Linked DNA regions of Stieleria varia. The protein of the gene in region 2 binds, or shares a complex with, the protein of the main gene of each other region. Links are inferred from orthologs where the notes say so. Each region holds a gene or a part of one and is shown on either strand. Other genes may lie near its edges.

What was found.
Region 1: odhB (region 2) and Pla52nx_RS08305 share a complex: the UniProt entries of both Bacillus subtilis proteins name them as parts of the 2-oxoglutarate dehydrogenase (OGDH) complex. The link is inferred for Stieleria varia from one-to-one orthologs.

Annotation. Positions count from the first base shown.
Region 1 is NZ_CP151726.1:2,395,806-2,412,235, forward strand. The notes cover bases 6,860-10,321. They hold Pla52nx_RS08305 (2-oxoglutarate dehydrogenase E1 component), read right to left. Parts: upstream 9,937-10,321; coding sequence 7,060-9,936; downstream 6,860-7,059. Other genes in these bases: Pla52nx_RS08310 (ABC-F family ATP-binding cassette domain-containing protein), read left to right, coding at 10,263-10,321. Also shown: Pla52nx_RS08290 (IS1380 family transposase), read left to right, coding at 114-1,565; Pla52nx_RS08295 (UTP--glucose-1-phosphate uridylyltransferase), read right to left, coding at 2,140-5,460; Pla52nx_RS08300 (sugar phosphate nucleotidyltransferase), read right to left, coding at 5,457-6,314; more of Pla52nx_RS08310, read left to right, coding at 10,322-12,056; Pla52nx_RS08315 (hypothetical protein), read left to right, coding at 12,389-12,982; Pla52nx_RS08320 (metallophosphoesterase family protein), read right to left, coding at 13,000-13,638; Pla52nx_RS08325 (Gfo/Idh/MocA family protein), read right to left, coding at 13,638-15,023; Pla52nx_RS08330 (hypothetical protein), read right to left, coding at 15,142-16,430. UniProt on the Bacillus subtilis protein: E1 component of the 2-oxoglutarate dehydrogenase (OGDH) complex which catalyzes the decarboxylation of 2-oxoglutarate, the first step in the conversion of 2-oxoglutarate to succinyl-CoA and CO(2).
Region 2 is NZ_CP151726.1:1,299,342-1,315,275, forward strand. Bases 8,119-11,084 are described here. They hold odhB (2-oxoglutarate dehydrogenase complex dihydrolipoyllysine-residue succinyltransferase), read right to left. Parts: upstream 10,273-11,084; coding sequence 8,965-10,272; downstream 8,119-8,964. Other genes in these bases: Pla52nx_RS04545 (hypothetical protein), read right to left, coding at 8,119-8,363; Pla52nx_RS04555 (deoxyribonuclease I), read left to right, coding at 10,614-11,084. Also shown: Pla52nx_RS04520 (di-heme oxidoredictase family protein), read left to right, coding at 1-1,178; hemB (porphobilinogen synthase), read right to left, coding at 1,818-2,837; Pla52nx_RS04530 (family 16 glycoside hydrolase), read left to right, coding at 3,079-4,677; asnB (asparagine synthase (glutamine-hydrolyzing)), read left to right, coding at 4,980-6,887; Pla52nx_RS04540 (PH domain-containing protein), read right to left, coding at 6,889-7,338; more of Pla52nx_RS04545, read right to left, coding at 7,341-8,118; more of Pla52nx_RS04555, read left to right, coding at 11,085-11,726; Pla52nx_RS04560 (DUF5060 domain-containing protein), read left to right, coding at 11,850-14,498; Pla52nx_RS04565 (linear amide C-N hydrolase), read left to right, coding at 14,985-15,934. UniProt on the Bacillus subtilis protein: E2 component of the 2-oxoglutarate dehydrogenase (OGDH) complex which catalyzes the second step in the conversion of 2-oxoglutarate to succinyl-CoA and CO(2).

The DNA.
Region 1 (16,430 bases), 1.1 Mb from region 2 along the record:
TAGCCCGGATATTGCATCCGAAAATTTGTTTCCCCCTATAGCGCAAGAGCCTTAGTCCTGGTATGCATTGGAGTTACAACACTTCACACATCCCAAGCCCAAGGCTCTCGGCAATGACAAAGCGTAATCGAAAACGAGCTGCACTGAAACGCCTCCGTCGCCAAGCTGTCGAGTTTGATTTTGATGGCGGAACGCTCACGTCCGACGCCGGATTGCTACTGCTTCGCGAAGTCGATCAACGACTCGGCCTGATCCGCCGAGTCGACGCTTGTATTGCCGATCCACGCGATCCTATCTACACCGCACATCCGCAGGCCGAGATCCTGACCAGTCGTATCTTTGGAATTGCGGCAGGCTACGAGGACGGCAACGATCACGCCCACTTGCGGCATGATGCAGCCTTTCAAGTCGCTGCCGGACGCACACCTGCACAGAATGACTATGACAGCGACGAACACGTTCCTTTGGCCAGTCCGTCAACGCATTCACGTTTCGAAAATCGTGTCGATCGCAAAGCGATGCTGGCTATCCACGAAGAAATCGTAAACACCTTTCTGGACAGCTACGAGAAACCGCCCGAAGAAATCACGTTGGACTATGATGCCACAGATGATCCGACGCACGGCAATCAAGACAAAAACTACTTCAATGGATTCTACGACGGCCACTGTTTTCTGCCGCTGTACGTGTTCTGTGGCTATCAGTTGCTTGTCGCCTACTTACGTCCCAGCAGTTTTGGCGCAGCCCATCACGCTCGCGCGGTGACCAAACTGCTGGTTCAAAAGATTCGTTCGCGATGGCCGGAGACGAAAATCATTTTACGTGGCGATGGCGGATATTCTGATGAAAGACTCATGCGTTGGTGCGATAAAAACGACGTCTACTATGTCTTCGGATTGCCCAAGAACAACGTCTTGATCCGCAATATTGCCTGCGAAATGACCCGTGCTCGACTTGAGCATTTGAAATTTAAATCCACGCGAACGCTTTTCAAGTGGTTCCGTTATCGCACTCAGGAAACATGGGACCGTCATCGCTGGGTTCTCGGCAAGGCGGAGCACGGCGACAAGGGAGCCAACCCGCGTTTCGTCGTGACAAACCTGCCCAGTGCCCAAGGGATCGTCGAGCCGACTTATCATCGCCCTCGCGTGGACGGCAAACAGGTTCGACAAATCCTCGATCCTGGAACGATCTGCAGTGTTGCTTGGAACCCGAAGGATTTCTATCGAGAACGTTATTGTCAGCGTTGTGAAATGGAGAATCGGATCAAGGAACAACAGATGTGTTTGTTTGCCGATCGAACCAGCTGCACAGACTTCATGGCCAATCAGTTTCGTTTGATTCTGTCGTCGTTGGCGTATGTGTTGGTCGACGGAATCCGCCGGTTGGCACTTCAGGGCACTACACATGCTCGGATGCGTGTGGATACGATCCGCTTGCGTCTGTTCAAGATTGCCGCGCGAGTGCGCGTGACTTGTCGGCGAGTGATTTTTCACCTTCCGACTCACTGCCCTAGCGCGAGTCTCTTTAACGAAGTCATGGCGCGTCTTTGCCGAAGCGACTAAGGGCGGCAACCCTCGAGGAAAACGCAACCACGAAGCGAATCATTCGCTTGGGGGAGGGGGGGCCTTCTGCGCGGCGCTGCGAAAGCCCCCATCAAAATCAAATCATTTCCCAAAAGCGGACGTATCGAACTCGCAACCCCGCGTCAATAACCGATGGATGCAATATCCGGGCTAGCCACGGGCTTCGAAGGGTTCCGTCAACACCATTAGGCCCGCGGCTAGCGCCTTGCGGCTCACTAAATCAGCAGTCTCCCTTGGGGGAGGTGACAAAAAATAGAACGGTGGCTTCGAAAAGACGTGTCAACAGCAAACTTTGAGCAGTCCAGCGCTAGCGGGCTGTTGATTTAATCGAAATTGGGAACGCAAGGGTGAGCCGTGGGCCGTAAGGCACCGGGCAATGCGGTAGGCCCGGCCGCTTACGCGTCGCGGCTCACTAAATCAACGGCCCGCTAGCCGCGGGCCCCAGTGGTGTTGACGAAACCCTGCGAGGCCCGTGGCTAGCGCCATCGGCTCACAGACATTACGCTACACGACACCAAACGCCGCCTGCGACTTCGGCTGCGGGTCAAACGGCTCAGTCCCAGTCGCACAGGGATTCGATGTAGTCGGCAGAACCGTCTCGTTTCCACGGGTCCAACTGATCTTGGCTCTTGAGTTGTTGGCCGCGACGCATGGGAACGACAAAGAATCGTGAATCGAGTTCAGGCAGCGTTGTCATGTCGCCCCACAGTTTTTCGAATTGTGCGACGGGGAAGACATCTTCTTGAGCGTGTCCCCAACGCTTCTTGACTTCTTTGAGCGTCACATAAGTCGGCATGCGGGCTGCCAAGCCTCGCACGGCTGCGTCAACCACAATCGAGTCACCCAGTTGATCACGCGTCAGTCCGAAGGCGGAGAGTAATTGATCGATGTCGATCCAAGTCGTCATGGAGTTGTAGTAGGTCAATGCGAATTCGGCTTGTTCGTTGGGCATCGCCAGGCCTTCGACTAATTGCGGGCGTCCATTGACCAACGCCAAGCCGCCACCGCGATCCTCCAGTCGTCGCGTGATGACTTCGAACGACAACGCGTTGCCTGCATCGATGTGCAATCCCAGCAGGCCGGGATCAACGCTTGCGCCGAGTGTATCGATGTTGTGTAGCAGCAAGTATTTCAACTCGGGCTGTTCGCTGAGCATTTGATTCAGCAAGCCGTTTCGCAGCAAGTTGGGGATTTCGTACCAATGTCCCACGGGGTGCATGCATTGATTGGGCAGGTTGTCGGTGTAATCGCTCGCTTCGCCCGCCGACTTGGCCCAACCGATCAAAGCGTTGCGGAGACTCTCACGGACCTTTTGCTGCTGTTCGTCCAGCACTTGCTGCGAGATTTCCTCCCACATGAAGCGCAGGTCGCGGACCATCGGAACCATTCGCAGCCCGACGCTGCGCCCGGTGGAAACGTGTACGGGACCGTCGAAACCGAATTGATCCTGGTCGGCCAAATGTTGACGAATCGGCTGATCCGTCAGATAGCTGGTGGTGAACACATGGGGGATCACGCCGCCGTGAGTCTTGGTTGTCGCCCGGTTCTTGGCCAAGTGGACTTCGAGGAAACTGCGGTGACGTCCGCCGAATCGGTTGAAGGGATGCAATGCCTTGCACACGCCGGCACCTTGCGTCCAGCGGCTTCCGACACCGGCGGCCAAGGTCACGACGGCGACTTCACCGTTGCGGATGGCGTTGGAGCCGAGCTGGACGTGGCGAGATCCGGCACCCTCACGCACGTCGACGACATCCTGGGGTCGCACTTCGGTGATGGTGGTGCTGCGGGAAAGTCGATTCTGTGACAGACCGATACGTCCGCTCTTGAGGTCACCGCGGACGGCTTCGTGTTGTTCACGATCGAATCCGATTTGAGCCAGCAGTTGCTGTAATGATGCTTCGCGGTGTTCGTCGCTGATCGCGTGAGGCAGCACACTGCTGAGCAACAGGGTCGCGGTTTCACTGCCGCCGACGGTTTGTTGGCATCGACGTCCGATTTGCAGCAGCTCCTCGCGGGTAGAGTCGGACAGATCACGAAGCGGCGTTCGGAGCAAACGTGGCAAGACCAGTTGATAATAGCGATCGGGCATGGCCGCTTCATCGCCGCAAAATAGTTCGGCAAAGCTGCCTTGATCGTTGATTTGGAAATCGTAAACGACGGGGTCCATCGCGAACGGCAATGCCGTTTGCATTTCACGTTTGATTCGGACCATCGTTTCACCGAGCCAAGTCTGTGCCTGCGATTTGATTTGGGGATCAAACAAGAATCCCATGCCGCCGCCAGACATACCGCCGAGCATGACGAAGCCCCAAAACTGGTCGCCGTACTGCTGACGACACGCGTCGATGAGCCGATCGGTGAACCGGTTGGTGGCCCACGGGATGATGGTTTGCAGAGGGCCGACAAAATTTCGCGTCGTGGCTCGACCGATGGCCTGGATGTCGCCCGCCGCGATGGCCTCGACGACTTCATCGAGCACCTTCATTGCTTCGGCCCGCCCCGCCCATTCGCGCTCACTGCGTAGTAAGTAATGCTCGGTCACCATCTCGAGGATGGGGCCGACATTTTGCGCCATGCCGCCGTGAACCAGAACGAGCGAGTCCTGTAGTTTTTGTCGAGTCTCGGGCGATGCATCCTGGGGGCCGAGGACTTTGTGAACCGGCATCAAGCGACCACGGCTGATGCCATATTCAGGGTCACCCGGCTCCGCCGTGGTGCCTTCGATCAGTTTGATGCCCGGCCAAACTCCTCCGCTGTCTTGCCAGCCTCCGCCGCTACCGCCGAGCCATTCGCCCAAGATGGCGCGCGCGGCGACCAGTCGGCGGTCGTTTTCCTCCAGTCGCCCGGTCAGTGCTTGGACTTGGCCGGTCGCTCGCATCAAGATCGAAATGAGCGAACCGAGCAGATTGGTGGAGACGGCCAGGCGAGAGCCTTTGGGGATGTCGTTGATTTTGCTGACCAACTCCAGGCCTTTGCCGGGACCGGCCAATCTTTCCAGCAGCTCCGACATCGGACGTCCGCATCCTTCCAAACCCGGAGGGACGATCCCTGCAGCGATGACGGCTGCTTTGAGCAGTCCCAGGTAGTCACGGGCAAAGTCGAACATCTCGCCGATTTCGGTGATCTCAGCGGTTGCCCCGAGATCGACGCTGGCAAGACGGAAAACGGGTTCGTCGATGACACGCAAGTAGGTTTCGATGGGCGGGCGTGAACATTCGTCGCGCCCACGTACGCCCAGGTCGACGGAGATGTTCAGGACACGCGCGCCCTCGGGATAATCCATCCCCAAAAAGAAGATGTCGCTCCAGGCGCTGTGCGAAAGGTCCATGCGGACAGCCGTGGTTTCTCGCATCAGCGGCGTCGCGCCCGTTGCGGCGTCCTCCACCAACAACTCGGGACGCAGTCGCAGGGGGTGATCGGCGGGGTGACCGAGCCGGAACATCCACTGGTTTCCTTTGACCGTTCGTACACTGCGACGTACTTGGTCGGCCAGCGTTTGGAAACCCAACTGATGGTAGGCTTGGGCCAAGGCGCTGCTGAGTCCATCGCTCGGCCCCGACTTGGTTTGCTGTTCCAAGAACGTATCGATGGCTTCGACGAATCGACGTGACAGCAAGTGCTCGTAGCCTTCGTAGGGAATCAACCCCGTGTGCTGCGTTCCCAGTCGCTCTGGCAAGTGATAGCGATAGATCGCTGACAAAAAGAACAACGCACGGACTCGATGATACAGATTGGGTTGACCGCGACGAAACGCGTCCAATGCCGAGGTGTGTTCCAAGAGCTGATCCAACGACGCCTCGCCGCACACGCTTTCCAGCGATCGGTGGCGGATGCTGTCATGTTCGGACAGAATGATTTCGATCAAGGGGTTCATTGGCCTGCCCCCGCCCCGATGTCTTTCGCCAACAGGTCGACCATCTCGGTCAAGATCAGGTCACGATCGCGACCGGAAAGTCCGATGGCCAGTTGGGCGATCAACAAACCGTAGCGAATGCCCAGGTTGTGCCGTGTGCCTTGGACTTCAAAGGCACAGTACTGATGTTTGGTTCTCAACACCTCCAGTGCATCGGAGAGTGTCGGCAAAATGGCAAGATCTGTGTGCAGTACTTGTTCGATTGCGGGCATGATGTCGGCGGTCAGCACGTGCATGCCAAAGAATCCCAGATAGTGCCCGCTTCGCAATCCCGCGGTGACCAGTTCCTGTTCGGCAAACGTCGGTGTGGGTTTTTCGACGACGCGATCGACGGTGTACAGGCCTTTTCGTTGGGCAACGTGTGTTCCCGAAACGATACCGAAATAGGGCAGCTTGTTTTCACGCGTGGCTTGCACCGCGGATACCGAGCACTCGCAATCACCAGCCACATCGATCAACTGTTTGGCACAAGCGACATCGGTTTGGCTGAGATAAAGGTGGTCTCCGACCAGATGCAAGAACGCATCGTTGCCGGTGAAGTCCTTCGCGCGATAAATTGCATCGGCGTATCCGAGAGACTTGGGCTGTTGCACAAAGTGCAGGCTACCCAAGTGTTCGCCGGATGCCAATTCATAAGCGGCCTGGTCTCCGGGTTTGATCACCACACAGATCTCCTCGACGCCTGCCGCGAGGGTTTCCTCGACGATCAACTGCAACGCTGTTTTATCGTCGCCATGGCGGCTGACGAGTTGCTGGAGGGGGAGCCGGTTTTGACGGGGGCCGGCGGCCGTGATGACGGCTTTTCGAACCTGCATGATGAAGTCAACAGTACGGAGGAGAGACGGGGCGGCAAAGGAACCGAGGGCAAAAGCATTCGAAAGCAGTTCACCGGATGCCAATTCACCCGGTGAACAAAGCGTCAGGGTAGTCTGCTTTCGAAACGTCTGGACCGGGGGCGGGGGGCAATTGAAGTCGCCAAGGGCGGTCAGAAGACCAGCCGTCGGGGATGCAACGATTATGCAGACAGGGAGTTCGAAAGCTCAGGCGGATCGCTGGACGTAGGGAGTCCATCAGTGCAGAAGACTGCTGATTTAGTGAGCCGCAAGGCGTTAGCCGCGGGTAAAGCACCGCTGCCGGCGGCTAGCCCGGATTATTCACGCCACTGATTACAGCCTTCGCAATACGTTTGCACCAAACGGTTTACGCAGATTGGCACGAAAACAGTCTGCGCATATCAGCCGCCACGCGATAGCGTCCGGTTTTCATGCCTTTACTGGGGAACCGGACGCTATCGCGTGCCGGCTGATGAATAATCCAGGCTAATGCCTTGCCGCTCACCATTTCTGGACGCAACACGATTAAATCAGCAGTCTCTGCAGCTGGGGGAGGTAACATTTGCGCAGCACGGCACAATGCGTATGGTTTGAGTTTGAGCGTATGGTGGTGTTCGTTTTCGACTTGGAAAGTCGAACGACAATTGTCGCTCGACTTTCCAAGTCGATAGCGTGCCCCGCCAAGCGTCTGGCCGTTACCAATCATTGACTTGCCCGTCACTGATCCTCACAGGCCTTCGAACGCGGCCTCGATCAGTTCCTTTTGCTCCAGAACATGAGCCGCCATGCTGCCGGTGCTGGGGCTGGCCGATTCGGCTCGCGTGATTGGGATCAATTTGAACCCTGCCGCGGTGAGTTCGTCGCCGAAGCTGAGTTTGACGTACGGCCAAGCTCCCATGTTCATCGGCTCGTCCTGCACCCAACGGATTTCCGTCCCGGATTTGAGGCCGTTGAACGTTGATAGGACTTCGTTCACGCCGAGCGGGTAGAGCTGTTCCAGACGCACCAGGGCGACATCGTTGATTTCGCGGGTGCGACGTTCCTTGAGCAAGTCGTAATAGATCTTGCCGGTGCACAGCATCACTCGCCGAGCGTCGGACATCGCGACGTCCGGGTCCGTCAGGATCTTGCGGAATTGACCATCGGATAAGTCTTCGATCGGGCTGACCACTTCACCATGACGTAACAGGCTCTTGGGGGTCAGTACGATCAACGGTTTTCGCCATTTGCGAATCAGTTGGCGACGGAGCATGTGGTAGTGCTGCGCTGGTGTCGTGGGCTGGCAGACTTGAATGTTCTGTTCAGCGGACATGGCCAGGAAGCGTTCGACGCGGGCGCTGCAGTGCTCTGGGCCTTGGCCTTCGAAACCATGAGGCAGCATCATCACCAAACCACTGAGACGGTTCCATTTGTCCTCGGCGCTGGCGATGAACTGATCCACGATGACTTGGGCGCAATTCCAGAAGTCGCCAAACTGGGCTTCCCAGATCACCAAGCCGTTGGGCGAATCGAGCGAATAGCCGTACTCAAATCCCAGCACACCGGCCTCGCTCAACGGGCTGTTGTACAGTTCCAGTGGAGCTTGGTTTTCACTCAGATGCGACAACGGTGTGTAGCGTTCACCCGATCGGACGTCGTGCAGCACGGCGTGGCGTTGGCTAAAGGTTCCGCGTTCGCAATCCTGGCCGGTGAAGCGAATCGGGTAGCCTTCCACCAACAGAGAAGCGAACGCAGCAAGCTCGGCGGTGGCCCAATCAAACGGCAGCTTTCCAGCAGCCATTTGCCGACGATTGGCCATCGGCCGCTTGAGCTTTTTGTGGGGCGAGAAACCTTCCGGTAAACGTGTCAGCGAGTCAACGAGTTCTGACAGACGTTGACGGTCATAGGTCGTATCGGTTGGTTCGGTTGGTTCATCACCGCCGAAGTAATCGCTCCAGTTCGCAGCCAAGGTTTGCGTATCGGGAACGAATTTCTCGTGCTGGCTGGCTTCGAACTCAGACTCCAGTTTGGATGTTCGACTCTGCTGAATCTTTTCGGCTTCGTCGGGAGAAATTTTTCCAAGTCCCTCGAGTCGTTTGAGGTATTGAACTCGAACGCTGTCGCGACGGTCGATAACCGAGTACATCCGGGGTTGGGTGAACCGGGGCTCATCGCCTTCGTTGTGACCCCAGCGTCGATAGGCGTACAGGTCGATGACGACGTCTCGCTGGAATGTTTTGCGAAATTCCATCGCCAGTTCGACGACTTGGGCAACCGCCTCGGGGTCTTCGCCGTTGACGTGAAAGATTGGGATTTGCAGCATCTTTGCGATGTCGGTCGCGTACGTGCTGCTGCGTCCCTGGTTGGGTTCGGTGGTAAAGCCGACTTGGTTGTTGATGATGATGTGCAGCGTCCCGCCGGTCTTGTAGCCCGCCAATTGGCTCAGGTTCAGCGTTTCCTGGACGACGCCTTCGCCCGCAAACGCGGCGTCGCCATGGATCAGGATCGTCATGCACTTGCTGCGATCCGTGTCACCCTGATGGTCCTGTTTGCATCGGGTTCGACCGAGCGCGACGACGTTGACGAACTCCAGGTGGCTGGGGTTAAAGCAAAGTGAGATGTGGATCTTTTTGCCGGCCGCGGTTTTCCAGTCGCTGCTGTATCCCAAGTGATAGCGAACGTCGCCGCCGCCACGACTCATTTCGGGGTTCGGATCATCGAACGACCAAAAGATGTTCATGGCTCGTTTCTTGAGGATGTTCGCCATGACGTTCAAACGTCCGCGGTGAGCCATCCCCATCACGACTTCTTTGACCTCATGCTCGCCCGCCTTTTCCAACGCCAAGTCCAGCATCGGGATCAGGCTCTCAGCGCCTTCGAGCGAGAATGTTTTTGCGCCCACGAACTTGCGACGCACGAACTCTTCGAAAATCGATGCATCGGCCAGGCGTGCGTAAATACGGCGCTGGGTCTTGTGGGGCAGGTCCAATCGATTCTGGGTCGACTCCATCCTCTGCTGCAGCCAATCGCGAATCCCGCGGTCGTCGATGTGCATGAACTGCGCACCGATGCTACGACAGTACGTGTTTTTTAGTTTTTCTAGAATGGCATCCAGTGTCCCACCGCTGACGTGTTCAATCGTCGTGGTGTCCAGCGGTCGGCTGAGGTCCTCGTCGCTGATTCCGTAAAGAGTCGGATTCAGTTCGGGCGAATCGGGGCGAGCCAGACCCAGGGGATCCAGCTTGGCGACTAGGTGACCGCGGACGCGGTACTCGCGGACGAGCTGATTGATGCGGTGCTGCATCCGCGACATCCAAAGCGCTTGGTCTCGCACGATGTCTTGCTCGGACAACGGCTGGCCGTTTCGCAGAGGCGTGACCGCGGTGGGCTCTTTTCTAGGCGAGGGCTGAACCGTTTGAGGTGGTCCCCCATCGGTGACGGATACCGTGGTTTTGGCGATTTCATTGGCGTCAACGGCCCGTTTTTCTTTGTCCCGGTCGGCCAGCGCCGCCGATCCGATGACAAATTGCTCAAAGTACTCCCGCCAAGAAAGGGGGACACTTTCGGGATCACGCACATATTGGACATACAAATCGTCGATGTAGTCCACACTGTAGCTATTCATATCAGCCGGAGCCGGTCGCGGTCATTGAGGCGGGGCGAGAAAGACGGCGACGGGTAACCGACCAGGACAGGGCATCCTGCCACGGCGGGCACCGCATCTCCGTACTTGGAACAGTTTAGGAATGTCGCACCAAATCGTCATCTGCCAAAACACGATCTGGCGAGCAATTTAGGAAATCGTTCACGACCCGGGTAGCCGCGATGTTGGAGGATTGTCCTGGGCCGCCGCCCTGCTATCGTTTGTCGAAATTGACCGTTTCTGGAAGCTCAAAAACACTGTTTTGACCTCCATCCACCCTTCTGCACCATTTTTTCTCTGATCCCGTCATGCCCGTTCTGATTCAAGTCCGCGATGGCCACAAGCGATTTGGCGACCAAGTCTTGCTGGAGGGGGCAGAATTGTCGCTGGTCGATGACGTAAAAGTCGGCTTCATCGGCCGAAACGGAGCCGGCAAGAGCACCCTGCTGCAAGCTTTGCTGGGCAACGAGGAGCTGGAAAAGGGCGAAGTGATCCACCACCCTTCGCTGCGTATCGGATACCTCCGACAACACGATCCCTTCAAGCCCGACGAGTCCGCGTTGGATTTTCTGATGCGAGACAGCGGACAACCGGATTGGCGTTGCGGGGAAGTCGCCGGACAATTCGAACTCAAAGGCGACTATCTGGAAGGCCCGGTCAAGGCACTTTCCGGCGGTTGGCAAACCCGCGTCAAATTGGCCGCGCTGCTGTTGCACGACCCCAATCTCTTGATGCTCGACGAACCCACCAACTTCCTCGACCTCCGCACCCAAATCCTGCTGGAACACTTCCTGCGCGGTTTCAACAAAGCCGCCCTGATCGTCAGCCACGACCGCGCGTTTCTCAAAGCAACCTGTTCGCAAACCCTGGAGCTTTCGCGTGGCAAGCTGACGATGTATCCGGGCAAGATCGACGCGTTCCTGGAATATCGTGAAGAACGAAGGGAGCACGACCGCCGAGTCAACGCGACCACGATCGCGAAACAAAAGCAGTTGCAACGCTTCATCGAGAAAAACCGCGCCAACGCGGCAACCGCCAGCCAAGCTCGCAGCAAGGCCAAGCAGCTCGCTCGGCTTCAGACCTCCGAGATCGAAGTCGATGAGCCCACCGTCTGCATTCGAGCCCCGCGAGTCCAGCCCCGTCAAGGAACCGTCGCCCGCTGCGAAGGCTTGGCGATCGGCTATCCGGGCAACGTCGTCGCCAAGAATATCAACTTGGAGATCGAGCACGGACAACGTGCCGCAATCGTCGGTGACAACGGACAAGGAAAAACGACGCTGCTGCGGACGCTCGTGGACTCCCTGGCTCCCATCGAAGGCACCATCAAATGGGGCTACGGCACCGAATTGGGCACCTACGCGCAACACGTCTACACGTCATTGGACGAACGACAAACCGTCCTGGAGCACTTGGAGTACGCCTCCGACCAGCAAACCACTCGCCAAGACTGTCTTGCGATGGCCGGTGCGTTGCTGTTCCGCGACTCGCACATCCAAAAGAAAGTCAAAGTCCTCAGCGGGGGCGAACGTGCACGTCTTTGCATGGCCGGATTGTTGCTGGGAACCGCCAACGTGTTGGTTCTGGACGAACCCGGTAACCACCTTGATGTCGAGACGGTCGAAGCGTTGGCCGAAGCGTTGGTGGAGTACAAGGGCACCGTGATCTTCACCAGCCACGACCGGCACTTCATGAGACGCGTCGCCACGAACGTGATCGAAGTCCGTAACGGGACGGTCAAGAATTACTTTGGCGACTACGACAGCTACCTCGAAAGCGTGGAGAGCGAGATCGACGAAGGAGAGCGGCAACGCAATTTGACGGCGGGCAAGTCCGCCGACTCCAAACCAGGCAAGCCACCTGAGGACAAGATCACCGCGGTTGACTATCGCCAGAACCAGCGAGACCAACGCAAGACAGAAAAGGAGATCAAGAATCTGGAAAAGAAAATCGCTCGACTGGATGACGAAAAACGCCAGTTGAACGAGAGTCTGTTGACCGAAACCAATCCCGACGCCGCGCTGAAACTGCACGAGCAGCTCACCCAAATCACGCAAGAGTTGCAAGACGCCGAAGAACGCTGGCTGGAGCTGAGCGAGTTCTAACCGCCGCGACCGTTAGCACCTGGGCTGTTGAGCGAGACGCAGTCCAGGCTAGTGGGCTGTTGATTTAATCGAAATTGGGAACGCAAGAGTGAGCCGTGGGCCGTAAGGCACCGGGCAATGCGGTAGGCCCGGCCGCTTACGCGTCGCGGCTCACTAAGTCAGCAGTCTCCTGCGCCGGTGGAGGTGACAGCAGACCCAGCGCAAACCCAAAATGCCACAACTCCAAACTTTGAGCAGTCCAGCCTATTGCGTCACGCATAGGGGACACATAGCCTTTGGGATGACGTAGGAGCCTTTAGTCACCGACGTTTGGTCATGGAGCAGAGCGAAAAGTGGAAACCGACTCAACGACCGAAAACTCGCCAGCAGCTCCATTGTCGGAGCAACATTTCCAAGAGCTGGCCTTCGCAACTCAGCGTGCACTGCCGGTTCGCCGAGCAGCAAGAGTGGCTGCATTCAACGGATGGATCACTGCCATCATCGCAGCCCTCTCCCTGCCATTCGCTGTCACAGGTTTGATTGCCCTCCTGGTGGCGATCGGATTGGGCGTTGTCGCGTTTCTGGAGTTTCGAGGACGCAGGCAACTGCTGGCGTTCAAACCCGAAGGCGCAACGCTGCTTGGGTGGAATCAAGCGGGGTTCATGACCTTGATCATTGCCTACTGCTGTTGGATGCTCTTCAGCGGAGCCACCGATCTGGATGCGCACCCAGAATACGCCCAGTTGTTGGGCGCTCAAGGAAGAGAGCTTTACCGATCCTTGGTCGTCGCGTTTTACTCAGCCGTGATTGTACTGACGGTGATCTTTCAGGGTGGCAATTCGCTGTACTATTTTTCGCGACGAAAGCACGTCGCTACGTATTTGGAGCAGACGCCGAAGTGGGTCCAAGATCTGCAGCAAGCCAATTCGGGCGCGATGTCAACGTAACCAGTCGCGTGGCGCGCTCATGTGAATTCACGATTCAGAATCTCACATTCACCTCCGGTGGCGAGACTGAAAACGGTGTACGAATGATCGGTGAGATCCAGAATGCCGCAGGTGTGGCTGTCTCGGCTTTGCAGATTGCAAACGGAACCTGGATTCAATACCCGCTTGCCTTTGTATCGGATGTCAAAGGGATAGTGTGTGTGCCCCACAACCAAGATGTCTGCCTCCATACGAGCCAAATCCTTCTTGAACGTCTTTGACAGTTTCTCACAACTGGGGTCTTGGAACACCGGTGCCCCGTTGTCCGATGGTGTAGCGTGTGCCAACAACATCGTCGAGCCAACCCATACAAACGACTGCGTCAGTGGCAGTCCTCTGAGGAAATCGACCGATGCGGCGCTGAGCGTGGAGTCATCTTGGACTTCCACATGAGCTTGCAACTCGTGGTGGCGAACCGCGTTCTCGTCGTGGTTTCCTTGCACGCAGGGAATGGCATGCTGACGAAAATAGTCGATCACGCCGTGATCGTTGCTCCCTCGCTCAACAAGATCTCCGGCGCAAAGGACCCTCTGGACTGAAGCCAATTGCATGTGACTTAGCGCCATGTTCAGTGATGTGAGATCTCCGTGAATGTCCGAAATGATTCCGATCTTCATCACAACACTTTCGTTTTGCCGGGCGTCGGGATCGCGTAGGTCCCATCCGTTTGAGCCGGAACGGGCGAGGCATCGTCGAAGGACAGCGGATCAAAGATCTCATCCGTTCCCGACGCCAACGCCTCATCCCACTGGATGACCTTGCCGGAGTAAGTCGCCATTCGTCCCATGATTGCGGACATCGTACTGTGCGCCGAATACTCGACTTCGTTGTACGGCTGGTCGCTGAGCACGGCTTCGATCAGCGTATTCCACTCCACTTGATAGGGGCTTTGATAGTCCTTGCCCTTTTGACGAGGCGTCCGCCAAAGCTCTTTCTCTGTGCCAGTTTCATCGATCAGCGACAGCGAGCTAGCACCGGTACCCAGGTTTGCACGACCGCGAGATCCCTCGATGACTTCGCCGACATAGTTCTTGCATCCCGGGATCTGACGGCAATAACTGTGCATGGGAGTGCCGTTGGCGTAGGAAAACAGAACCGCATGGTGGTCGTAGATGTTCCCAAAGCGAGGCTCCACGCGTACTTGTCGTCCCCCCATTCCTTCCGCTGAAACAGGATGGTCCTGCATCGCCCAGTTGCAGACATCGATGTTGTGAATGTGCTGTTCGCAGATATGATCGCCGCTGAGGAAGTCGAAAAAGTACCAGTTGCGAATTTGGTACTCCAGTTCCGTCATGTCTTCCCGGGGAACGGGTGTCTTGGCGGGAGCACTTGCATTCCAAAAGCATCGCATGGCGGTGACACGACCGATGACGCCACCGTGGATCTTTTCCATTGCGGTGAGGTAACTGTCTTGGTGGTGACGCTGCAGTCCGACACCGACCTTGAGATTCTTTTCTTTCGCTCTCATGGCGTCTTCCAAAACCGCTCGAATCCCGGATGGCGTGGATGCGACGGGCTTTTCCATGAACACGTGCTTGCCAGCGGCCACCGCGTATCGAAAGTGCGCGGGGCGGAACCCGGGAGGTCCCGTCAGGATCACGAGGTCGACTTCACTGTCGATCAGCTTGCGATACGCATCGAGTCCCGTGAAACGGCGTTCGGGAGGAACATCAATCGCGTTGCCAAACCCGTTTCCGGCCTCAATCTTGCTCACGCCCGGTTTGCCGCGCAGCAGCGAACTCAAGCTGCCTTCCAATCGGTCAACAAATGCGTCCGCCATTGCCACAAGTTGAACATCGTTGCCGGTGGAGAGAGCGTGAGCGGCTGCCCCCGTGCCACGACCACCGCAACCCACCAAACCGATCTTCAGCGGCTCGGATGACGTCGTCTCGGCGGCTGACGCGAATTGGGTGTTCGCTACGTTCATGGTCATCGCCGCAGTTCCGGCGACCGCAGAGTGCCTCAGCACACTGCGTCGATCCATTCGAGAGGCCTGATTCATGACCTGGTGTTCATCATCTGGGGGAAACGCGACGCGTATGTCACGCGAGATTCTGGAATTAGCAGCACAGATGATAGAGCCACGGGGGCGAGATCACAAGTTTTTGCTCAACCGCGTGCTACCGCAAGCCCCAGCGGATGGTGCTCCGTAGGCCGTCTTCTTCGAATTGCATATTAAGCTGCAAGGTGTCGATGCGGTTCATGAGCCCGAATGGCTTTTCCGGATCGAACGCGGGTTGACGTTGCTGGCTGGGTTTTCCGTATTGCTTGCTGACCAGTTGATGGTTTTCCCACAGCCACTGATCACCGGGCAACTGTCGAGGATAAAAACCGAACAGTCGCTGGTGCTCCGCTGCGGCTTGCTCCACATTTTTGGAACCGCTCAACATGAACGGATACAGTCGCCCCAAGCCTGACATGACTGCTTGGCGATTGCCGTCCGACGCGGCGGCAAAAAGTCCGGGTAGTTGCCGCTGACACGCCGACGGATTGGCTTGTAACATCGCTGCATTGAGCTGCGCGGGCTCGACATTGATCACCTGATCGTCACTGGACCAAGGGATGTTGCGAATCACCATGTAGTTGCCATGTACCTCGACTCCATAGCGAAGTTTGACGACGCCAAAGATATCCATGGTCCAAACCCATTCGTCGCGATCATCGACTTGGTAAAACGAAACCGCGAAATCGTTTCGATTGCCACCAACCGTTTTAGACAGAGCGGCTTGACGCAAGTACTGCGCCGTTTGCTCGGGCGACTTTGTCTCCACCATGATGCTGCAAGGACGTGTCAACATGGAAAGCATCACGGGGACCATCAGCATCTGGTTGCCGCCGCCGCGGAGCACATCGCCTCCGAAGGCACCGAAGATATCTCCGCTGCCCATGGCGATGATCGGATCGGCATCAAAGATGGCCACGTGGATACTCGGACCAAAATCATCCATCATCGCGGGGCTTGCGCCGGAGAAACGTTGAAAGAACTCTGAAAAATTGCCCGCGATCTGCTGCCATGCTGCTTCTTTTAAGTTCATCGAAAACTGCAAAACCGGTTTTGGCTCGACCACTGGAATCGATAGCGGCACGTTGTCATCTTGATGTGCCAACATGGTCCTCAGACCGTTGTAGATTGAGTTGTCGACCAGCGGCAGAATGAACGTCGAAAGCTCTAATTGATTCGATTCGACTTCGTCCAGCCGGATGGCGATGGGGTCAAAGAACCGACGCCAGTAGTTGGAATAATTTTCCACATACATCCGATACGCTTCGGCTTCCGCCTCGGTCGCCTTTTCGACCGGGACTTCCGGCAGGGTGCGCATGCGGGGCAATGAACCGTAGCGCTCGCTACGCACCAAACCAGTTGCTTCGACCGACATGCCTTCGCCTTTCCAGTTCTTGGGTAGGAGCC
Region 2 (15,934 bases):
AGCTATTTCTCTCAGCATCCGACGCGGTGTACTCCAACAATGGCGGACCAGCCGATGCGCCCGAAGTCCGCATGGCTGTGATGAATCCGATTCACTTTAAACAAGAGATGGGAGGGTTCGCCCTTGAAGTCAACGCAAGAGTATTCTCGCGAAACACGCCGGCATTGTTTGGGTCAGGTCTGATCGATCAAGTGCCGGACAAATTGCTCAAGAGTCAAGTCAACGCGCAGAAACGCCATCCTGAGATCAGCGGTCGCTTGGCGACGCTGCCCGATGGTCGAATCGGCAAGTTTGGTTGGCGCGGGAACATTGCCACGTTGTTGGATTTCAATGACCAAGCGTGCGCGGCAGAGCTGGGATTGAAGACGAAACGAAAGGAACAACCGCTCGATCCGACGTTGCCCCATTATCGCAATCCAACGGTGGACATCGATGACAACGGAATTCGCTCCTTGACTGCGTTTGTCTCCGCCCTTCCCACGCCGACTCGCATGATTCCGCGCGAGTCAGAGCATCAAGCAAACGCACTCAGGGGAGAGCAACAGTTTGCCGCCGTCGGCTGCGCGATCTGCCACGTACCGCAGATGGGCCCGGCGCAGGGAATCTATTCTGATCTCTTGTTGCACGACATGGGGCCGTATCTGTACGACTTGAATCACGCCGAACCAGAAATCATTCGCATCACTCCAGTCACCGAGGTCATTCAAGCAAGCTCGTTCGCAGAAGTGTCGACTGCGACCGGTTCCTACGGCGGCCAAACCACCGCCATCACGCTCAGTACTGAAACAAGAACGACGCGAACGCCATCACGACCTCGCGAGTTCCTGTTCGTCGCTCCCAGTTCGATAAGCGAAAGCATGAGAATCGTGCCATTGGGTACTAAGAAACTTTCTGACGACGCCAATGATCCCGTCCTGCAAAAGCATGCCAGAATTCATCTACAACCGACCCTTTTCAACCAAGAATGGCGGACACCTCCATTGTGGGGACTAAGAGATTCAGCACCCTACATGCATGACGGACGCGCCGAGACGGTGCTGGAAGCCATCGCGATGCACGATGGCGAAGCTGCGGGCACACGCGATCGATTCCTCAGCCTACCTTTGCCCGATCGACAAGCCATCCTGGCGTTTTTGGACACCTTCGTCGCTCAAGCCCCAAACCCGATTGACAACTAAACCGCTAGTGCTGCGGGAACGAATTAATGTGGCTTGAAGATTCCCTAACCCGATGCGTCAGCGAGGGATAACGGGAAAATCCCTCGCTGACGCGTCGGGTTATGAATTCTCCAGGCTAGTGCATCGTCCGGTCTTGATTTTGGGGTTAGCCGTTTTGGTGATAGCCACGGTTGTGTCACGAAAACCGTGGCTATCGCCAAAACGGCTCATCTACCGAACCCACGTTCCAAGACTGGACGATGCACTAGCCTCCAGTATGGTCGGAACACGTTGTGGCTGAGAATAGCCAGCATGGGCAAAAAGATGCTTGGGCAAAAAGATACAGGACCAGAATGGTTTCGCACTACCGACAGGCGTCCAACCTGTTTTTTTCAGCAAGGCTGCAAGTTTCACATCGATCATTCTATCCGTTACTGAACTTCCATCGCTCCGGTCAATTCAACCGGTCAATCCAACCGGTCAATCCAACCCCGCAGACGCCTCATTGATTGGCAACGCTTTTTGGCGTTTGTTGAATGCCTTGAGCAAAGGTGATGGGAGTGGTTCCAGACGTCCGTCATGGTAGCTTGGATGAGACGGTCCTTGATTCTTCGATTCTTCAAGCAGCGTCTATTCCCCGTCATCTCTTATTCCGTCTGTTCACTGATCCTGGACATCTCGGTGCAGCCATTGGGCGACTTGGGGTGCCCAGTAAGTCAGCACGCCGTCGGCACCGGCGCGTTTGAACGCCAGCAGGCTTTCCAGCACCGTCGCTTCCTTGTCCAACCAACCTCGCTCGGCCGCCGCGGCCAGCATCGCGTACTCACCGCTGACTTGGTAGGCAAACGTGGGGACACCGAACGTGGACTTCACTCGTGCGACGATGTCCAAGTAGGGCATCCCGGGTTTGACCATCACACTATCGGCACCTTCCGCTAGATCCAACGCGACCTCGTGCAACGCTTCATCGGTCTGCGACGGCGACTGTTGATAAGTCTTCTTGCTGGCACCGGCGAGATTCCCCTTGCTGCCCACTGCATCGCGAAACGGCCCGTAGAACGCACTGGCGTATTTGGCCGCGTACGACATGATGTGGACGTTGGTATGTCCGTTGGATTCCAAAGCTTGGCGGATCGCACCGATCCGCCCGTCCATCATGTCACTGGGTGCAATGATGTCGCATCCCGCATCGGCTTGCACCACCGCTTGTTGTTTCAGGACCTCTACCGTTTCATCATTGACCACATCCCCATCACGAACGATTCCGTCGTGGCCGTGAATGCTGTAGGGATCCAAGGCAACATCGCAGATGACCCCCAGCGAGTCGCCCACGGCGGCTTTGATCTTACGCACGGTACGGCAAACCAAGTTTTGGGGATTGACCGCTTCGCGGGCTTCCTCTGTTTTCAATTCGGCCGGTGTCGCGGGAAAAATAGCGATCGCTGGAATGCCCCAACCGCACGCTTGCTCGGCCGCCCGACAAACACCATCGACGCTCAGTCGCTGCACTCCCGGCAGGCTCTCCACGTCGATCGGTTGTTGACCGTCATGTACGAACAACGGCCAAATCAGATCGTTCACGCCCAACGCGTGTTCGGCGACCAATCGCCTCGACCAATCGTGCCGACGAATCCGACGCATTCGAGTCATCGGGTACGGCGATCTGGCAAAGTCAAACATTTCAAAGGATTCCGGATGCTTGCGGTTTGGTTGGTGTTGGCCAGGAAGCGACGTCGACACAGTGAATTGGGGTGCCAAAAAGCCAAACTGACGCGGTTCAACGAACCGCGTCATCCTACGGAAGATTAAAAAACAGCGACAGACGGCGTCGGTGGGCACCTGATCACGCGACGCCTCATGGTAAACTATGCCGCACCGCCAATCCGTATTCCCTCCCCACATTACCACTCCCACGGATACGATGAATCGAGTCTCGACGACGCACCTGTCCTTTCCCTTCGTTTTTTTCCTGACTTTGCTGATCAGCCCTTTTGCCGGAAGTGTGCTAGGTGCAGAAACGGAGAAAACGCCGATCAAGACGCTCATTATCGATGGGCAGAACAATCACAAGTGGCAGACCACGACGCCACTGATTCAGCAAACGTTGGTCGGCACCGGGTTGTTTCAAGTCGATGTGGCAACAACCCCCGGCAAAGGTGGCGACATGAATTCATTTGCCCCGAACTTCGCGGACTACGACCTCGTTGTTTCCAACTACAACGGCGAACCCTGGAGCGAGGAAACGCAAGCGGCCTTTGAGCAGTTCGTCGCCGAGGGAGGCGGTTTCGTTTGTGTTCACGCAGCCGACAACGCTTTCTCGAATTGGCGGGCGTACAACCGCATGATCGGTCTGGGAGGTTGGGGTGGCCGAAATGAAAAGAGCGGTCCCTACGTTCGTTGGAACGATGACAAGAAAACGTTTGTGCGAAACACCGAACCAGGTCGCGGCGGTTCTCACGGCAAACGCACGCCGTTCATGATCGTCGTTCGAGACAGCCAGCATCCGATCACGGCCGGTTTGCCAAGTTCGTGGATGCAAACGGAAGACGAATTGTACGCACTACTACGAGGTCCTGCGGAGAACATGCATGTGCTGGCCACCGCGCAGAGCGACACATCGACCGGCGGCAGTGGAAACCACGAACCCATCCTGATGACGATTCAATATGGCGGCGGCCGATGTTTTCACACCACCCTGGGCCACGATGTAACGGCCATGCAAGGGCTCGCGTTTCAGGTCTCTCTCGCTCGTGGAGCCGAATGGGCGGCCACGGGCACCGTGACTCAAGGCCCGGTCAGCGAATCGATGCTCACCAGCGAAACACCCGCCGTGCGAGACCCCGCAGCACCGGCATCCTCCAGTGAGCCATCGGACGACGATACAGCGGATGCCGACGCACAAACAGATGTCCCCGGCGACGAGAAAATCCCCGACATCACCGCCGCTGGTTGGACGCCACTGTTCAACAGCACGGACCTCACCGGTTGGACACAAAAGAACGGCACGGCAACCTTTCGAGTCCAAGACGGCGTGATCGTCGGAAAGACCGCGATCGGTAGCCCGAATTCCTTTCTATGCACGGAAAAAAACTTCGGCGATTTTGAGTTGACCTTTGAGGTCAAAGTCGACGAGGGACTCAACAGTGGCGTGCAGATTCGTTCACAGAGCAAACCCGATTACAAGTCCGGCCGCGTTCACGGTCCGCAAGTGGAAATCGAAAACGCACCTGGGGAATCGGGGTATCTCTACAGCGAGGGCACGGGGCGAAACTGGATCACAAAAGAGCATCCTGTGCTGGATGCGTTTCGCAACGGCCAATGGAATCGTTACACCGTCCGAGCCCGTGGAACTCGTTTACAAACTTGGGTCAACGATGTCCCCATTGCCGACATTCGCGACCCAGACTCCAGCCTGAGCGGTTTCCTGGGTCTACAGGTCCATGGCATCAAAGAAGGTGAGGGCCCCTACGAAGTCCGTTGGCGTGACCTGCGTGTCCGTGAATTGAAATCGCAGCCCTGAGTGGAGACGACCGAGTGGTAGTAGCGACTTGGTTTGCGTTGAAAGTGGGCGTTACAATTTGATACATCAGCCGGAACGCGATAGCGTTCGGTTCCAGCGTCCATGCGAAAGAACCGGACGCTATCGCGTGGCGGCTAATTTGGTCAGACTGGTTTCGGCACCAATCCGCGCAAGCCGTTTCGTGCAAACGCATTGCGAAGACTATCGTGAGTTGCGTGAATATTCCGGGTGCTAGCACACTCCGGTTGATGCGAATCCGGCCTAGATACTAGCGAACCCTGTCTGCGGAAAGTAACGTTCATATGTGTGGGATCACAGGCAGTGTTTGGCGGCGCGATGAACTAGCGATTGGCGAAAGCCAGTTGCAGCGAATGACCGATGCGATCACGCATCGCGGACCGGATGAACACGGGCAATGGTTGTGCCCCAATCATCGTGATGCTTACGGCCAAAATGTCGGTATCGCACTCGGTTTCCGTCGTCTTTCGATCATCGATGTACAAGGAGCCCACCAGCCGTTATCCAGTGAAAACGGCAATGTCCGTGTGGTCTTCAATGGTGAGATCTACAACTACCAGACTCTGCGCCGTCGCTTGGAAGGCACCGGGCACCAATTCACGACCTCTGGCGACGGTGAGTCGATCGTCCACCTCTACGAAGACATCGGGACGGATTGTTTCGCACAGCTCAACGGCATGTTTGCGATCGCCATTTGGGACGCGAAACGAAATCGTTTGGTTCTGGCCCGTGACCGAATCGGGCAAAAACCGCTCTTCTACGCCGCGACCAGTGACCGCATTGTTTTTGGCAGCGAACTGAAATCGTTGCACGCCGTCCCCGGTGTTTGCAATGAAATCGATCCGGGTGCCATCGACGAGTTCCTGACGTACCAGTACATCCCGCACCCGGGGACCATTTGGAAAGGCGTTCGCAAGCTCTCTCCAGGTCACTTCTTGATCTACCAGGACGGGAAAGTCACTGTTGAGCGATACTGGGATTTTGACCCCGCGTATGAAAAAGAAATCTCTGCCGCCCAAGCACGCGAACGTCTTTCGGAACTGCTCACCGACTCCGTTCGATTGCGTCTGCAAAGCGACGTGCCGCTGGGATCATTTTTGTCGGGCGGCATCGATTCTTCATTGATCACCGCCATCGCACAATCACTGCGTGACGAACCCGTTCGCACATTCAGCATCGGATTCCCCGTCGCGGATTTTGATGAAACGGCCTACGCCGCGAAAGTCGCCTCACACTTGGGGACCGAGCATCAACGGTTCGAGGTGCAACCGCATGGCGTTGAGATCATCGACAAATTGGTGTGGCACTACGACGAACCGTTTGGTGATTCCTCAGCCGTTCCGACTTGGTATCTGTCCGAACTGACGCGAAAGCAGGTGACCGTGGCATTGTCGGGCGACGGTGGGGATGAATTGTTTGCCGGCTACGAACGCTATCGCGCCCTTTGGCTCAGCCAGCGAATGCAACGTTGGTTTCCCGTTCACAAGATCCCGGGGGCGAGCCTCTTGCAGCGTTTGCCGGACAGCAACAAACGGCGTTCGATCATTCGACGCGGGAAACGATTCCTTGAAGCAATGGGAGAGACCGCGCCACGACGCTACATGAATTGGCTACAGATTTTTCCCGAGTCTTTGCGTGCAGATTTGTACACGGACGAATTCGTGCAAACCTTGCCGGGCGACGATCCATTTGATTTCTTGCAATCCGCTTGGGCACGTTCCAACAAACGAGATGACGTCACCCGAGCCAGCATCTCCGACATCCTGACTTACTTGCCATGTGACCTGTGTACCAAAGTGGACATCGCATCAATGGCTCACGGACTGGAGGTTCGCCAACCGATGCTGGATCATCGAGTGGTGGAGTTCGCCGCATCATTGCCTGTGCATCACAAATTCCGTGGCAAACGTGGCAAGTTGATCCTGCAAGATACCTTCGGGTCGATGATCCCTTCATCCATTTTCACTCGCAAAAAGATGGGATTTGGCATCCCGATTGCGAATTGGTTTCGGAGCGAACTCAAGCCGATGGTGCACGACACGTTGCTTGCCGACGATGCAAAGATTTCGCCGTTCCTGCGGATCGACGCGGTTCGCGAGATGGTCCGTCAACATGAACAAAGCGAGCAGAACCACGGCTATCGTTTGTGGAACCTGCTCATTCTGGAAAAGTGGCTTCGTCACTGGACGTGACCTACGAGCGGCTCTTGGCTTGAAAATTCGCGATGGCCGAGTTGAGATGCTCGATGAACAGCTCACGGTCTTTGGGCGAAACCAAATGAAATCGCGAAGGCGTACTGACTTTCACTCGCCGTAGCGAGAGGGCGGGACCGCTGAGCCAACTGCCCGACAATTCGACCGATTGAATCTTTTCGAATGGGACACGATAGAACAGGATGCCACAGCGAATCGTCAACGAGTCCGACAGAATCGTGTAGCGACAAGGCACCGTAAACATCCCCGTTAATAGGATGGACCCCGTCCCGACGAACAAGACCGTGATCGCGTCTTGCGTCTTACCTTGTGAAAGCAGAAGGCCTGCCGAACCGAGACAAATCAACGGTGCAGCCAACAAGACCGGCCAGACCCACCAGTCCACTGCCGACTCATAAACTTGATTGGTCCGATGGTTCGTTTGGGTCACGTTCAAACCGGCTGGTCAGGAGTGCTCGTGATGGTCGGACGAATGTCGTCTTCGTCATCTCCCCCGTCGTTGCTCAGCTCGGCGACTGCCTCTGCCATCGCGGTTGCAAAGTCTGTGATTTCTTCTCGCTGTGCATCGGTGATGCTCATGTGGCGAAAGATCGGCGATTCGTTCTTCTGAACATTGCCATCTTTGACGGTCAGTGTGATACCGATCGCAGACAAAAAGTCGTTGCTCTCGCATGTCGGACACTCCGCCATTCGCAACTCGACGTAGCTGGACGTGTTGTGTGTTGAAATCTGCAATTTCTTTAACGCGTCCAAATTCCCCATGCGAACTTGCTGCCACGCGGGGTCAGCCGTCGAAACGGGCAGCACCGCCAGTTCCTGAGTCTCATCCGTCCAGCGATTGCAGATTTCGCAGAACGGACGATCGCCGTATGCCGCGGAGCGAGCGACCCATGCCGTCCCGAAGATGACGGCCGCCTCGAACAACCAAATCGCAACGGCACCGAATCCGCTCACCGCGTTGCCGCCGTTGCCCATTCCCCACAATCCTTGGGTGTAAATGAATTCCATCCAACCGAGGATCATTTGAGGCAGGAAACCCACGATCGCCGCTACGATCACATCAGAGTTGAACCCTTCGTCCATCGAGATCACCAACGCCGGGTGAACCGCCCACGCGGAATAGTAGCTGACGAAAGCGAACGCCAGCCCCATCAGCATGACGACCAAGTTGTTTCGGAACTTGAGCTGATACGCAAGCCAACCGGCGATCGCTCCCAGTGCCCCACCGTACAACAACGTGATCAGCCCCCGCAGCTTGATGAACGGCAGATAGACAACGGCGGCGGAGTACACGACGCCCATCAAGATGGCCAGCGGGACCAAGATGCATGCGGCAAGGACCATCGAGCCGACGGGCACTTTCCCGCTGTGCTTGTACAGGACAGGAGCACTCAACGGGTTGACCGATGGGGACGCGACGGGAGCCGTGTAGGGGTTCTCGAAGGAGTCACTCATGCAATCGGTCCTAGATTAGAAAAGTGCTGGAGAAGAAAGGGGTGCCTTTGCCCGACTATATCCGACGCAAAACCTCGGCGGGGTGTGGGCGCATAAAAAAACGTGCGAACGTTGATATGCACTCATGATTTGCTGCGCTAAATCTTAGGGTAGCGAAACTCGTCAAGAGTTCCGGCCGTCAGCAGAAAGCGGCGAAAGTCACGCACGACTTTCGCTATGGCCGCACCCCATAATCCTGAACTGTCAAAAAGCGAGGGTTGTGGACTCGGTTTGCGCAAGGTTTTTCTTGCTTCCGCCGGTCTTGCTCTGGGCTTGCTCTGGGCTTGTCCCAGGCAAGCCCTGGGCTGTTCAAAATCTGGCGTTGACATTGATTTTTCAGTCCATATTTTTGTCCCATGCATCGCAATCAGAGTGAGCCTCAGGCGCTAGCCGTGGGCCGGCACCACAATCCGCCTCAGGCCCACGGCTAGCGTCTGAGGCTCACTGGGGGCCACCAGCTGCGTCGGGAGAGGTGACAGAAACTTGCGGAGCGCCATAGTGCCACAACACCAACCCTTTGATCAGCCCAGGCTCATCCCAAAAACAAGACTGGGCGAGTGCCTTAAAGTTCCAGGAACAATCGTGCGGGGTCTTCGATCACTTCTTTGATGGTTTTCAAGAATCCCACAGCTTCGCGGCCGTCCACGATTCGGTGATCGTAAGTCAACGCGACGTACATCATCGGCCGGATCTCGACTTTGCCGTCGATCGCGACCGGGCGATCTTGGATGCTGTGCAAACCAAGGATGCCGCTTTGTGGCGGGTTGACGATGGGTGTGCTCAACAGTGATCCGTAGATACCACCGTTGCTGATGGTGAACGTGCCGCCGATCAGGTCTTCGGGTTGCAGACGGTTCTCGCCTGCTTGCTGAGCGAAGTCACCGATCGACCATTCGACTTCGGCAAACGACATCCGTTCGACGTTTCGCAAGATCGGAACGACGAGCCCTTTGCCACCACCGATCGCGATCCCGATGTCCTGATAGTTGCGAAAGATCGCGTTGTCTTCACGAATCTCGGCGTTCACCGCTGGATAACGACGCAGCGCCTCCACGGAGGCTTTGGCAAAGAACGACATGAAGCCCAACTTGACGCCATGCTTCTTGAGAAACGCGTCCTTGTATTTTTGACGAATCTCCATGACGGGTTTCATGTCGATTTCATTGAACGTCGTCAACAACGCGGCGTTCTGCTGAGCTTGAACCAAGCGAGCGGCGATCGTTCGACGCAGCATGCTCAGCGGCTTGACTTCCTCACTGCGGTGCGGCGGGTCGCTGGTGACCAAGGAGGTTGGTCGCGGCGGCCCACTGGGCTTTGCAGGAGCAGCGGCAGCAGGTTTTGGAGCCGTGAGCCCGGCGGCGGCAGGGGCGGAGGGCGCCGACTTGCTCAAGTGAGCCTCGACATCTTCCTTCAACAGCCGTCCTCCTGGGCCCGTCGCTTTGATGTCCCCAGCATTGAGGCCGTACTCGGTCAACAAACGCTGGGCGGCGGGCATGATGATGGACGCGCCGGCGGATGAAGATGCACCGGTGGAAGATGCACCGGATGCAGTAGCGCCACTTGAGGGGCTGGATTCGGCCGGTGCCGAGCCGGCAGTCTCACCACCGTCACCGCCACCGGGACTCGGGGCGACTCGGATCTTGGCGATGACTTCGCCGACCTTGGCAAACTCCTCGGATTGCTTGGTGATGCTCTCCAAGAATCCGTCGGCGGGCGAAGGCAATTGAACGGACGCCTTTTCGGTTTCAATTTCCAGCAGGTCTTCCCCCGACGCGACCCAGTCGCCTTCGGATTTCAACCACGTTCCCAGTTGGACTTCCGTGATCGACTCACCCACGGTGGGAATCTCAACGTTGACTTCTTTGCTCACGATCCAGGCTTTTCAGAAAGGCGAAATAAGTGGGAATTCGGCATCTCCGGCAAAGTGCACCGGCAGTGCACCGTTTCTTTACACCGGTTCTGTGCCGATAGGATACGACGCAAGGGTAGGAATCGGCAATTCCGGCAAGGCCTTCGTGAGAGGAATCGTCCCGGATTTTAACTTCTCCGCAGCACGGGGTCGTAACGACGATTCAAGTCATCCGGTCGGTCATCGCCGCCAGAGCCGCAAAATGGGCCAATGAACTGTCTTTCGGCGATTGGTCGGATCGATCTCTAGAGGATGACCCCCGAAGCTCTTTTTTTGACTCAGGATTCCATCTTTAAAACCTCATGGGTGACGAAACACGCTCCAGTCGTCTACCGAGCACTCTGATCGTGCTTGCGCTCGTCGGTGGCGGGTTCTATTTCCTCAGTCGCTATCAAGTCACCGGACTGGACGCGATCTCGGTCCGACCTCGCGCCAACGTGCAAGATGCGGATCACAACGACGACGGCTACGGCAACCCCTTGGGGGATTCGACCATGTTTGTGGGGATCACCCGCGAACCGGGCCTGGACTCGTTCGACAATCCCTTCGACGCACCGTTGATTCGCAACGACGCCGTACTGGCCGATCTGGCACCCTCTGCCGCTGACGAACTGGTCACGTCCCGCATCCGACGCATTCGGAATCTGCGAATCGGCTCATGGGCTCTTAACGGATTCGGCCCGTCTAAACTCAATAACGACCTCGCCCGCCGAAACATTGTCCGCATCGCACACCAATTCGACGTGCTGGCATTGCAAGAAATCAGCACCCCGGAACGCGACATCATCCCTCGCTTGGTCGATACTCTCAACGAAGGCGGCCGAAGTTACGAATACGTGCTGGGTGAAACGACGGGACCGCACGGCTATCCGGAGCAACTGGCGATTCTTTTCGACACGGAAACGGTCCGCGTCGATCGCACCCAGGTCTACAGCGTTGCCGATCCCGGCGGAAACATGACCTACGCGCCCTTGGTCGCTTGGTTTCGTGCGGCACGCCCCAAGCCGCAAAACGCTTGGACGTTCAGTATCGTCAATGTCCACATCAACTTGCAGCGTGCCGGCGCAGAGGTTGCCCTGATGCCAGGGCTGTTTCAATCGGTTCGGTCCGACGGACGCGGCGAAGACGACGTGGTGATGCTCGGGCTGCTACAAGCGGACGATCGGTACATGATTCCGCAAATCATGGGCGACAACATGGTCGCTTCGGTTCGCAGCGTACCGACGGATATCTTTGGCCGACATCAGACGGGCAACGTCTTGATCGATCCCGTACCCACGAGCGAGTACCTCGGACGCGGCGGCGCGTTGGATTTCTTGCGAAATTACAACCTCAGCATCTCCGAAGCCGAAACGGTCAGCAGCCAGCTGCCCGTCTTTGCCGAATTCTCGGCAATCGAAGGCGGCGAGCTTTAGCCGCTCTCCCAATGCGTGTATCCTTGGGAGTACGCTCAGGCGAGTCGTTGACGGCTCCGCCAAGCTTTTCTGCAGAAAACGATCTGTCCAGAAAAATGTCTTCTCCCAAGAGATCCTGTGAACATGACTCTTCGCCTCTTTCTGGCACTCGCGGTGCCTTGCATTGCCCTGCTGAAAAGCGTCGGGCTCCACGCCCAAGCTCCGATCACAACCAGCGATTTGGTCTTCGGTGATCGGGGCGGCGTCATCGCTGTGGAAGCCGAACATTTCGTTCGTCAAGAAATGACGGACACGCGGGCGTTCTATCTCACACACCAGGAACTCACGCCTGAGATCTCGCCCGATGGTGATCCCAACCATGTCGCCGGTGCCAGCGGGGGAGCCTACCTGGAAATCCTGCCCGACACGCGTCGTACTCACGACGATCGCCTGATCAAGGGAACAAACTTCGCCCCCGAACCGGGCAAGATGGCAGTCGTCAGCTACCAAGTCGACGTGCCAGCGGCAGGTCGCTATTACGTTTGGGTGCGCGCCCACTCCACCGGCGGCGAAGACAACGGGCTGCATGTCGGACTCGATGGCCAATGGCCCGAGTCCGGACAACGACTGCAGTGGTGCGAGGGCAAAAAGACTTGGCGATGGGAAAGCAAGCAGCGCACCGAAGCAGAGCATTGCGGCGAGCCGTACAAGATTTTCTTGGACATTGATTCTCCAGGCCGACACGTGGTTTCCTTCTCGATGCGCGAAGACGGTTTCGAGTTCGACAAGTGGTTGATGACAACCAATCGTGACTTTCCCCGTCCAACCGGCTTGGGACCGGAACCTGTGGTGCTTGCCGGCACAGCCCCCAAAGCATTCAAGTTTGTCCAAGCATTAGCTGCCACGCCCTCAGACTCGACCGATGCGTCCCAGCAAGCCAGCCAATCACCGCTCCGACAACCACGACAAGCCGATGGTGAGGGAACCGTCACGATCACAGGTACACTGCAACAGTGGCACAAGATCACACTGACGATCGATGGACCGTTCGCCCACGAGCAAGACAACGCTCCGAACCCTTTCCTGGATCGACGCCTGACGGTCACCTTTCGACACAGCGACGGAACTCAGTACAACATTCCCGGCTTCTTTGCCGCCGACGGCGATGCCGCCAACAGCGGTGCCGAGGCGGGAACAAAATGGCAAGCACGCTTTGCCCCCGATCGCACCGGTAAGTGGACGTACAAAGTCAACTTCGTCTCAGGCGACGATGTTGCGATCAAGTTGGATGCAGCCGGCACCCCGATCGAATCCTGCAACGGCAAGTCCGGCGAGTTCCAGGTCACAGCCAGCAACGCACCGCCGATGAGCCTGCGTGCGCAAGGTCGTTTGCAGTACGTCGGCCAGCGATACCTGCAACACGCCACCAGCAAACGGTACTTCCTCAAAGCCGGAGCCGACGCGCCCGAGACGCTGCTCGGCTACGCTGATTTCGACAACACGGTCGCAGGCAAACCGAGCAAGGTTCCGCTGAAAACGTGGGCTCCTCACCTCAAAGACTGGCGAGATGGCGATCCCACTTGGCGCAACGGCAAGGGAAAGGGACTGATCGGCGCAGTCAACTACTTGGCCGACAAAGGCTGCAATGCGTTCTCGTTCTTGACGTACAACGCCGGCGGCGATGGTGACAACGTCTGGCCTTTCGTACAACGCAATGACAAGCTTCACTACGACTGCAGCAAACTGGATCAGTGGGGCGTCGTGTTTGATCATGGCACGGATCGCGACATGTACCTGCACTTCAAAATGCAAGAGACCGAAAACGACGACAACCGAAGCGGCAAAAAAAACGCCGGCCTTGTCCCCGAAAGCTTGGACGGCGGAGACCTGGGAACGCAACGAAAACTTTATTGCCGAGAGTTGGTCGCACGTTTTGGTCACAACCTGGCTCTCAACTGGAACCTCGGCGAAGAAAACACGCAGACGACCAAGCAACAAACCGCAATGATCGATTACATCGCAGCGCTCGATGCGTATGACCACAACATCGTCATTCATACGTTCCCCGATCAACAGGCTAAAGTCTACGAACCGCTGCTGGGGAACAAGTCAAAATTGACCGGCGTCTCTCTGCAGAACAGCGGTATTCATGACACCCATCACCAGACCGTACATTGGGTCACTCAGTCCATCCAAGCCGGCAAACCTTGGATCGTCGCGTTTGACGAGTCAGGGACCGCTGCACACGGCCAATGCCCGGACATCGGCTACGAAGGATACGATGGACACGACCGCGCCGGCAAAATGACTTACACACCTGACGAAGTTCGCCGGCAAACGTTGTGGGGTACGCTGATGGGCGGCGGCGCCGGCGTCGAGTACTACTTTGGCTACCAATACGCCCAAAATGATCTGGTCTGCGAAGACTGGCGTTCGCGTGACAAAAGCTGGGACTACTGTCGCATCGCGTTGGACTTCTTTCGCCAAGCAGAACTGCCGCTGGAAAAGATGTTGCCCGCCGACGAGCTGATCGGCAATCCCGATCATGACAACACCAAGTATTGCCTCGCTCTGCCAGGTGAATGCTATTTGGTTTACTTGGCGACTGTTTCAGAAACGACGTTGGATCTCTCGGGATCAAACGCCCAGTACGCCGTCTCGGTTCTCAACCCGCGAACGGGCGAAGTCAGCGAACATCCGACAACAAAGTCGGTGACCGGAGGTGCAACCGTAACACTCAACAACACCGACGGATCCCAGAATGACTGTTTGCTGATTCTGCGCAAACGCTAATGGGTTCCAGTAGACGAAGTGAGTGCTGGCTAAGTTGTATTGCGACCTGCAATGGTGAGCGGCAAGAAGCTAGTGGTCTGGGACAACTTATTTTTAGGGTAGTGGATCTTGTTAAAGATCCTGTAGCTTATTTTTAGGGTAGTGGATCTTGTTAAAGATCCTGTAGCGGTGGGATCTTTGGCAAGATCCACTACGTTAAACCCTAACTTTTAGCTGTTCCAGACCACTAGTGCATGCCCGCAGTGCGCTAGAGAGCGTCCCACTTAAAACGCAGCGGGATCAAAGTATTTAGCGGGAATTTGCCTTCAATCCCAAACACCTCAACGTAACTCTAAGCGGATGACACAACCATCCGAAGCGGGACGCGGCGTTCTCCCTTTGACAGCGTCCCAATTGCCCTCGCGGTAGGATTACCAAGTTGTTGCGATCGGTGGTGGTCCAACGCCAACTGAATTCAGAACTGAAATCAATTGCGAAAGGTATTTTGTGAAGAATACAACACGTGTCGCCGCAGTCTGTCTTGTGCTTGCACCAATATTCCTGCCAGCGATTCAAACTACCAATGCTTGCAGTCGAGCGGTGTACTTTGGCAAGGCGGGGCAGACGGTGACGGGTCGAACCATGGACTGGCGGGAAGACATGCAATCCAACCTGTGGATCTTCCCCCGTGGCATGCAGCGGGACGGAGGCATGGGAGAGCAAGGGTTTGCTTGGACGAGCCAGTACGGCAGCGTCGTCGCTTCGATCTACGAAGGCGGGACGTCAGACGGCATGAATGAGAAAGGGCTGGTCGCCAATCTTTTATTCTTGGTCGAAAGCGAATACCCAGATCCCAACAAAGATCCGCGTCCAAAGATGTCCATTGCTGCTTGGACACAATATGTGCTGGACAGCTTCGCGACCGTGGAAGAAGCCGTCGATGAAATGAGCAAAGAACCGTTCTGTATCGTTGGCGTCGTGGCTCCCAACGGCGTGGCAGGTACGATCCATTTGTCCATTTCCGACCCATCCGGTGATTCGGCAATTTTCGAGTACATCAATGGCAAGCTCGTTATCCACCATGGCAGACAGTACCAAGTGATGACCAACTCGCCGATTTACGATCAGCAGTTGGCGCTCAATGAATACTGGCAGCAGATTGGCGGAACCGTGATGCTGCCGGGCACAAACCGAGCCGCCGATCGTTTTGCCAGAGCAAGCTTTTACATCAACGCGACCACGCAATCAGCCGACCCGCGTGAGGCGACCGCGGCAGTCTTCAGCGTGATGCGAAACGTAAGCGTACCGCGAGGGATCAGCACGCCCGACCAGCCGAACATTTCCTCAACCATCTGGCGCACGGTCGCCGATCAGAAGAACCTCGTTTACTTCTTTGAAGATACCGCCAGTCCCAGTCTCCTGTGGGTTGATCTGAAACAAATCAATTTTGAAGCGAG